DNA from 2 places in the Rhodococcus sp. NBC_00294 genome. Region 1 is predicted to be linked to the other one. Evidence: predicted binding sites of a transcription regulator. Region 1 holds the regulator's gene; the other holds the start of a gene.

What was found. Region 1 encodes HspR, which represses chaperone genes until heat shock. Its sites were predicted from a motif close to ANNTGAGTNNNNNNNACTCANNT; they were not measured.
Region 2: a site for HspR is predicted at 1,470-1,492, ahead of clpB (ATP-dependent chaperone ClpB). Genes of this name have one in related genera too.

Annotation. Positions count from the first base shown of each region.
Region 1 covers NZ_CP108043.1:277,333-280,744, reverse strand. The annotation lists gene dnaJ (molecular chaperone DnaJ) at 1-1,082, shown strand, start outside; gene OHB23_RS01280 (heat shock protein transcriptional repressor HspR) at 1,110-1,532, shown strand; gene OHB23_RS01275 (FAD-binding oxidoreductase) at 1,536-2,291, opposite strand; gene OHB23_RS01270 (alpha,alpha-trehalose-phosphate synthase (UDP-forming)) at 2,305-3,412, opposite strand, start outside.
Region 2 covers NZ_CP108043.1:509,951-513,362, forward strand. The annotation lists gene clpB (ATP-dependent chaperone ClpB) at 1-1,416, opposite strand, end outside; gene OHB23_RS02365 (globin domain-containing protein) at 1,623-2,786, shown strand; gene OHB23_RS02370 (DUF2277 domain-containing protein) at 2,780-3,037, opposite strand; gene OHB23_RS02375 (WhiB family transcriptional regulator) at 3,168-3,412, opposite strand, start outside.

The DNA of each region.
Region 1 (3,412 bases):
CGCGCGACAACCATCCGGACTCCAATCCGGGGGACGCGAAGGCGGAGGAGCGCTTCAAGGCGGTCAGCGAGGCCAATGCGGTGCTCTCCGACCCCGCGAAGCGCAAGGAGTACGACGAGGCCCGATCACTGTTCGCCAGTGGTGGTTTCGGACGCGGCGGATTCTCGCCGGGGGGCGGAACCAACTTCGGCGGCGGGGGTACGGCCGGCGGGTTCGACGTCGGTGACCTCTTCGGAGGTGCCGGTGGCGGAGCCGATCTCGGTGATCTGTTCGGCGGGTTGTTCAACCGTGGCGCGGCCGGTGGTCGTACCCAGGCCGCGTCGTCACGTCCCCGGCGTGGGAGTGATCTCGCTGCCGAGGTGACACTCGACTTCCGTGACGCGGCGGTGGGAACGTCTGTCCCGCTGTCCATCACGAGCCCGTCGTCCTGCACCACCTGCCACGGGAGTGGCGCGAAGCCCGGCACGAGCCCGCGGGTGTGCCCGCGGTGCAACGGTGCCGGTGTGGTCAGCCGCAACCAGGGCGCGTTCGGCTTCAGCGAGCCGTGCGACGACTGCCGGGGCACCGGCTCGATCATCGACGATCCGTGCACCGACTGCCGCGGCACCGGGGTGCAGAACCGCACCCGGTCGGTGACGGTGCGGGTTCCTGCCGGTGTCAGTGACGGGCAACGTGTCCGAGTGGCCGGCCGAGGCGAGGCCGGTCTGCGCGGCGCTGCCGCCGGCGATCTGCTGGTGACGGTGCACGTGAAGAGCGACGCCGTGTTCGGCCGCACGGGTGACGATCTCACCCTCACGGTTCCCGTCGCGTACAGCGAACTGGTGCTCGGCACGACGTTGTCGGTGCCGACGCTCGACGGCCGAGTCGGTCTGAAGGTTCCGGCAGGCACGGTGGACGGCCGCACCTTCCGGGTGAAGGGCCGCGGCATTCCCAAGAAGTCGAAGATCGGTGACCTGTTGGTCACGGTGAAGGTGGCCGTGCCGTCCGAGTTGGACGACGCGGCACGTGATGCCCTCGAGGCCTACGCTGCGGCGGAGAAGGCGAGTGGTTTCGATCCCCGCTCCGGGTGGCCCGGAGCCTGACGGTTCTGATGCGAGAGGAGAGATGAGATGACTCGGACGCCCAGCGATCCGCAGGATGCGCGCGACGCAGGCGCGGACCCGGATGCCCGGATCTTCGTCATCTCCGTCGCCGCCGAGCTCGCCGGCATGCACGCCCAGACACTGCGCACCTACGACCGTCTCGGACTGGTGACGCCGTTCCGCACCACCGGCGGTGGGCGACGGTACTCTCCGCGCGACGTCGCGCTGCTCCGCGAGGTGCAGCGTCTCTCGCAGGACGAGGGCGTCAATCTGGCGGGTATCAAGCGCATCATCGAACTCACCAATCAGGTGGAGGCGCTGCAGGCCCGCGTCACCGAGATGGCGACCGAGCTGGCCAAGGTTCACGCCGGGTACCGACGCGATCTCGTTCCGGTGCAACGCAGTAACGCGCTCGTCGTGTGGACGCCGCGCAACCCGAAGCAGACCTGACCCTCACCCCGTGCGGATGTTCTCCGCGGGGGTTCCCGTCGTCACCAGGGCACGCGTCGTGAAGCTCGACATCGCCGGTGATCCGCACACCAGCACGCGCTGCGACAGGTACGGCCCGCGCCGCGCCACCACCTCGCCGACGCGGCCGACGAGGTACTCGTGAGGTGCGAAGCCGGAGTCGGGTGCCGTCTGCAGCCGCACGGTCTCGGCGGCATCGAAGAACTCGTCGCGGTACGGCGGGTCCACGGGCTCGTCCACCACCGGGATCACCGTGAGCCATGGCGCTGATCGCGCCATCAGGGACAGCATGTCGGCTGCATAGAGATCGCGGGGGTGCCTGCCTCCCACGTAGAGCCGCACCCGCGGAGGTCGTGGCCGACGTGCCAGGCCCAGCAGCAGCGCGCGCATCGGTGCGAGACCTGTTCCGCCCGCGACCATCACGACGTCGTCGTCGGTGTCGTCGACACGCAGGTCGCCCGCCGGGTCGTCGAGAGTCCAGACGTCGCCCTCACGGGTCTCGCGGACGATGCTGCGACTGACCCAGCCTGCCGGTACCTCGCGAATGTGGAACTCGTACTTGCCGTCTCGCGACGGGGGCAGGGCGGGGGAGTACCGACGAGGCAGGTGCGGCGAGGTGGGCACCGTCACGGCGACGGACTGCCCCGCGGCGAACGGAACCAGCTCGCCGACGAGGCGGACGATCAGGAGATCACGGCGCAGCCGATGGCACTGCACCACTTGCGCTTCGACCACGGTCACCGGTTTTCGCGCATCACATCGTCGCCTGACCGATGTCCCGGTTGGAGATCATCTGATTGGGCTCCTCGTCGCCGGTGCGTCCCAGCGCGGCGAGGAACGACCGCGCCCAGCGATCGACGTCGTGCGCGAGGACCTGCCGCCGCATCGCCCGGATGTGGCGTCGGCCCGATTCCGGCGTCTGCCCGATCGCGGCCATCATCGCGTCCTTGACGCTGTTCAGATCGTGCGGGTTGCACTGGTACGCCTGGCGCAGTTCGGCTGCGGCGCCGGTGAACTCGCTGAGCACGAGGGAACCGCCCAGGTCGCTGCGGCACGCCACGTACTCCTTGGCGACGAGGTTCATGCCGTCGCGGATGGGCGTCACCAGCATGACGTCGGCGGCCACGTAGTAGGCGATGAGCTCCTCGCGCGGAATGGGGCGGTGCAGATAGTGCACCACCGGATGCCCGACGCGGCTGAACTCGCCGTTGATGCGCCCGACCATGCCCTCGATCTCACCGCGCATCTGCTTGTAGCTCTCGACGCGTTCGCGGCTCGGTGTGGCCAGCTGGATCATCACGACGTCCTCGGGATCCACCCGGCCCTCGGTCAGCAGTTCCAGGAACGCCTCGAGGCGGACGTCGATGCCCTTGGTGTAGTCGAGTCGGTCGACGCCCAACATGATCGTCTTCGGATTGCCCAGCTCCTCGCGCATCTCTCGTGCACGATCGCGCACCGGCTTGCGCCGCGACTTCTCGTCGAGATCGCCCGAGTCGATGGAGATGGGGAAGGCGCCCACGCGCACGGACCGGAAACCCACCTGCACCACACCGAGTTTGGAGCGGACTCCGATGTTGCCGCGCGAGGTCGGCTGGCCGGCGAGACGCCGTGCGAGGTAGAGGAAGTTCTGCGCGCCACCGGGCAGATGGAAGCCGATGAGATCGGCGCCCAGCAGGCCCTCGACGATCTCGGTGCGCCACGGCATCTGCATGAACAGCTCGACGGGCGGGAACGGGATGTGCAGGAAGAAGCCGATCGTCAGATCGGGGCGCAGCATGCGCAGCATCTTCGGAACCAGCTGGAGTTGGTAGTCCTGGATCCACACGGTGGCGTTCTCGGCGGCCGCCTTGGACGTGGCCTCG
Region 2 (3,412 bases), 230 kb from region 1:
CGAATCGATGGCGTTCTTCTCGTTCTGCCAGCGCGTGCTCAGTTCGGCCAGCTTCTCCTTGCTGTCCGCCAGCTCACCGCGCAGCTTCTCGAGACGGGTCTTCGACGCGTCGTCGGTCTCCTTGGCCAGCGCCATCTCCTCGATCTCGAGTCGGCGCACGACACGCTCGATCTCGTCGATCTCGACCGGACGCGAGTCGATCTCCATGCGGAGGCGGGACGCGGCCTCGTCGACGAGGTCGATGGCCTTGTCCGGCAGGAACCGTGAGGTGATGTAGCGATCCGACAGTGTGGCGGCGGCGACCAGGGCGGAGTCGGTGATGCGCACACCGTGGTGCACCTCGTACCGCTCCTTGAGGCCGCGCATGATGCCGACCGCGTCGTCCACGGACGGCTCACCGACCAACACCTGCTGGAACCGGCGCTCGAGTGCGGCGTCCTTCTCGATGTACTTGCGGTACTCGTCGAGCGTCGTGGCGCCCACCAACCGCAGCTCACCACGCGCGAGCATCGGCTTGATCATGTTGCCCGCGTCCATGGCGGACTCGCCCGTCGCGCCCGCACCGACGATGGTGTGCAGCTCGTCGATGAACGTGATGACCTGGCCGGCCGAGTTCTTGATGTCGTCGAGCACGGCCTTGAGCCGCTCCTCGAACTCACCGCGGTACTTGGCGCCCGCGACCATCGATCCCAGGTCGAGCGACACGACGGTTTTGCCGCGCAGGCTCTCCGGGACGTCGCCGGCGATGATGCGCTGCGCGAGGCCCTCGACGATCGCGGTCTTGCCGACGCCGGGCTCACCGATGAGCACCGGGTTGTTCTTGGTACGGCGCGAGAGCACCTGCACCACACGACGGATCTCGGTGTCGCGACCGATGACCGGATCGAGCTTGCCGCTGCGTGCGGCCTCGGTGAGGTCGGTCGAGTACTTCTCCAGAGCCTGGTACGTCGCCTCCGGGTCCGGGCTCGTGACGCGGGCACTGCCACGCACGGTGGTGAACGCCTCGCGCAGAGCCGCCGGTGTCGCCCCGTTCCTCTGGAGCAGCGTCGCGACATCGGAATCGCCCGTCGAGAGTCCGACCACCAGGTGCTCGGTCGAGACGTACTCGTCGTCGAGTTCGGTGGCCAGCTGTTGAGCGGCGGTGATCGCGCCCAGCGCGTCACGTCCGAGCTGCGGCTGGGTGGTGGAGCCGGTGGCCGACGGCATACGGTCCACCAGAGTCTGCGCCTGCGAGCGGATCGCGCTCGGGTCGACGCCGACAGCCTTCAGCAACGGCGCGGCGATGCCGTCCGTCTGGTCGAGCAGTGCGACGAGCAGGTGAGCCGGCCGGATGTCCGGGTTGCCCGCTGCGGATGCCGACTGCAGTGCAGCGGTCAACGCTGCCTGGGTCTTCGTGGTGGGAGTGAACGAGTCCACCGGTCACCTTCCTTCGGGTCGAACGGGTGTGTCGACGAGAACAACCTTAGTCGACTTGAGTCTATTCCGCTCAAGTTTGTTGACGCCGCACCACGCAGGAGGGCGCCGCCCAGCGCGCTGGCCGTGACAGGACACGACCACTACTCTCGGACACACCACTCGCGCACGAACCCGTCACCCGCCACGACTATCGAAGGTGCCCATTGCTGGACCCGCAGGCCCTGGCGCGAGTGCGCGCCGGAGTTGCCTCCGCGCTGTCCGACGACGGCGCGGACACCGTGGCCGGCGCCTTCTACGCTCGGCTGTTCGCCGAGTACCCCGATTTCCGCGGCTTCTTCCCCGCCGCCATGGATCAGCAGCGGCACCGCCTCCTGCGCGCCGTCGACCACGTCGTCCGGCACCTCGACGACCGCGACTTCCTGCCCTTCCTGCATCAACTCGGGCGTGACCACCGCAAGCACGGCCTGACCGGCGCGCACTTCCTCGCCGCCCAGAACGCGCTGGTCGACGCGTTCCGCACCACGGCGGACCCGGACGTCTGGACAGACGAGACCGACGCGGCGTGGCGCCGCGTGGTGTCGATGATCTGCAACTCGATGGCCGTCGGGGCCGACACCGAGGACCTGCCGCCGTACTGGGGAGCGACGGTGGTCGAGCACCATCGCGTGCTCGACGATCTCGCGATCGTGCGCCTGCAGACGGACGCCGACATTCCCTTCGCCGCCGGCCAGTACCTCAGCGTGCAGATCCCGCAGCGTCCACGGATGTGGCGGTACCTCTCCCCCGCGATCGCACCCAACGACTACCGCGGCATCGAGTTCCACGTCCGGCGGGTGTCGGCCGGCTGGGTGAGTCCGGCCATCGTCTCGGAGACCACGGTGGGCGACCGCTGGCTGCTCGGGCCGCCGCTGGGCGGACTCAGTGTGGACACGTCGCCTGGCAGCGAGGACGTGCTCATGATCGCGGGTGGCACCGGCATCGCCCCCCTGCGTGCGCAGCTGATGGACATGGCGATGCGGAGCCGTAATCCGCGGGTGCATCTGTTCGTGGGCGGCGAGTATCCGAGCGACCTCTACGACCTGGACACGCTGTGGAACCTGGCACGCACCAACCCGTGGCTCACCATCGTGCCAGTCGTGGAGCAGCCCGAGGAGCCGTGGTGGCGGCCCGGTCCGGCACGCGAATTCCCGCCGGGCATGAACCACACCATGGTGGGCAAGCTCGGGCAGGTGGTCACGCGGTTCGGATCGTGGGCCGATCGGCAGATCCAGGTGTGTGGATCACCGTCGATGGTGCGTACCACCCTGTACGCACTGCGCAAGGTGGGGACGCCGATGCAGAACGTCCAGCACGATCCCCTGGGTCAGTGAGGGTGCGCGTGCGCCAGGCGGCGTAGCGGCGGCACCGTCTGCGGCGGCTGCTTGCGGGGCGGGAGCACGCTCAGCAACCGGGTGGTCGACGCGGTGACCTCGGCCACGGCGGTCTCGAAGGCGTCCCGGTTCGCGTCCGACAGTGTGCGGAGTCCGCTGACCTTGCGCACGTACTGACGCGCGGCCGCCTCGATCTCCTCGTCCGTCGCCGCAGGCTCGAGCCCGCGCAGTTCGGTGATGTTTCGGCACATGCGAATCACGGTAGACCGGGCACCGTCCGAGGGGAACACCCGAAGAGCTTTACGCTGTACAGGCACCGCGTCGGATAATGTCCACCAATTCAAGCTTCATGCAGTTTTCGATCACCGTGAATTCATCTGTTCAACCGATTGCGCGCTGATCGGAAAGCGCATTTCCCAGCATCCGCTCGGGCGCCGACAAACCACCCCAGACGCCGTACGGCTCACCGGCGGCCACCGCGTAATCACGGCACCGCATCAGCACGGGGCACTGCTCGCAGACCCGTTTGGCCTGCTCCTCGCGGGCTGTTCTCTTATGTCCCCGTTCACCTTCCGGATGGAAGAAGACGGCAGAATCCATACCGCGGCACAATCCGTTCAACTGCC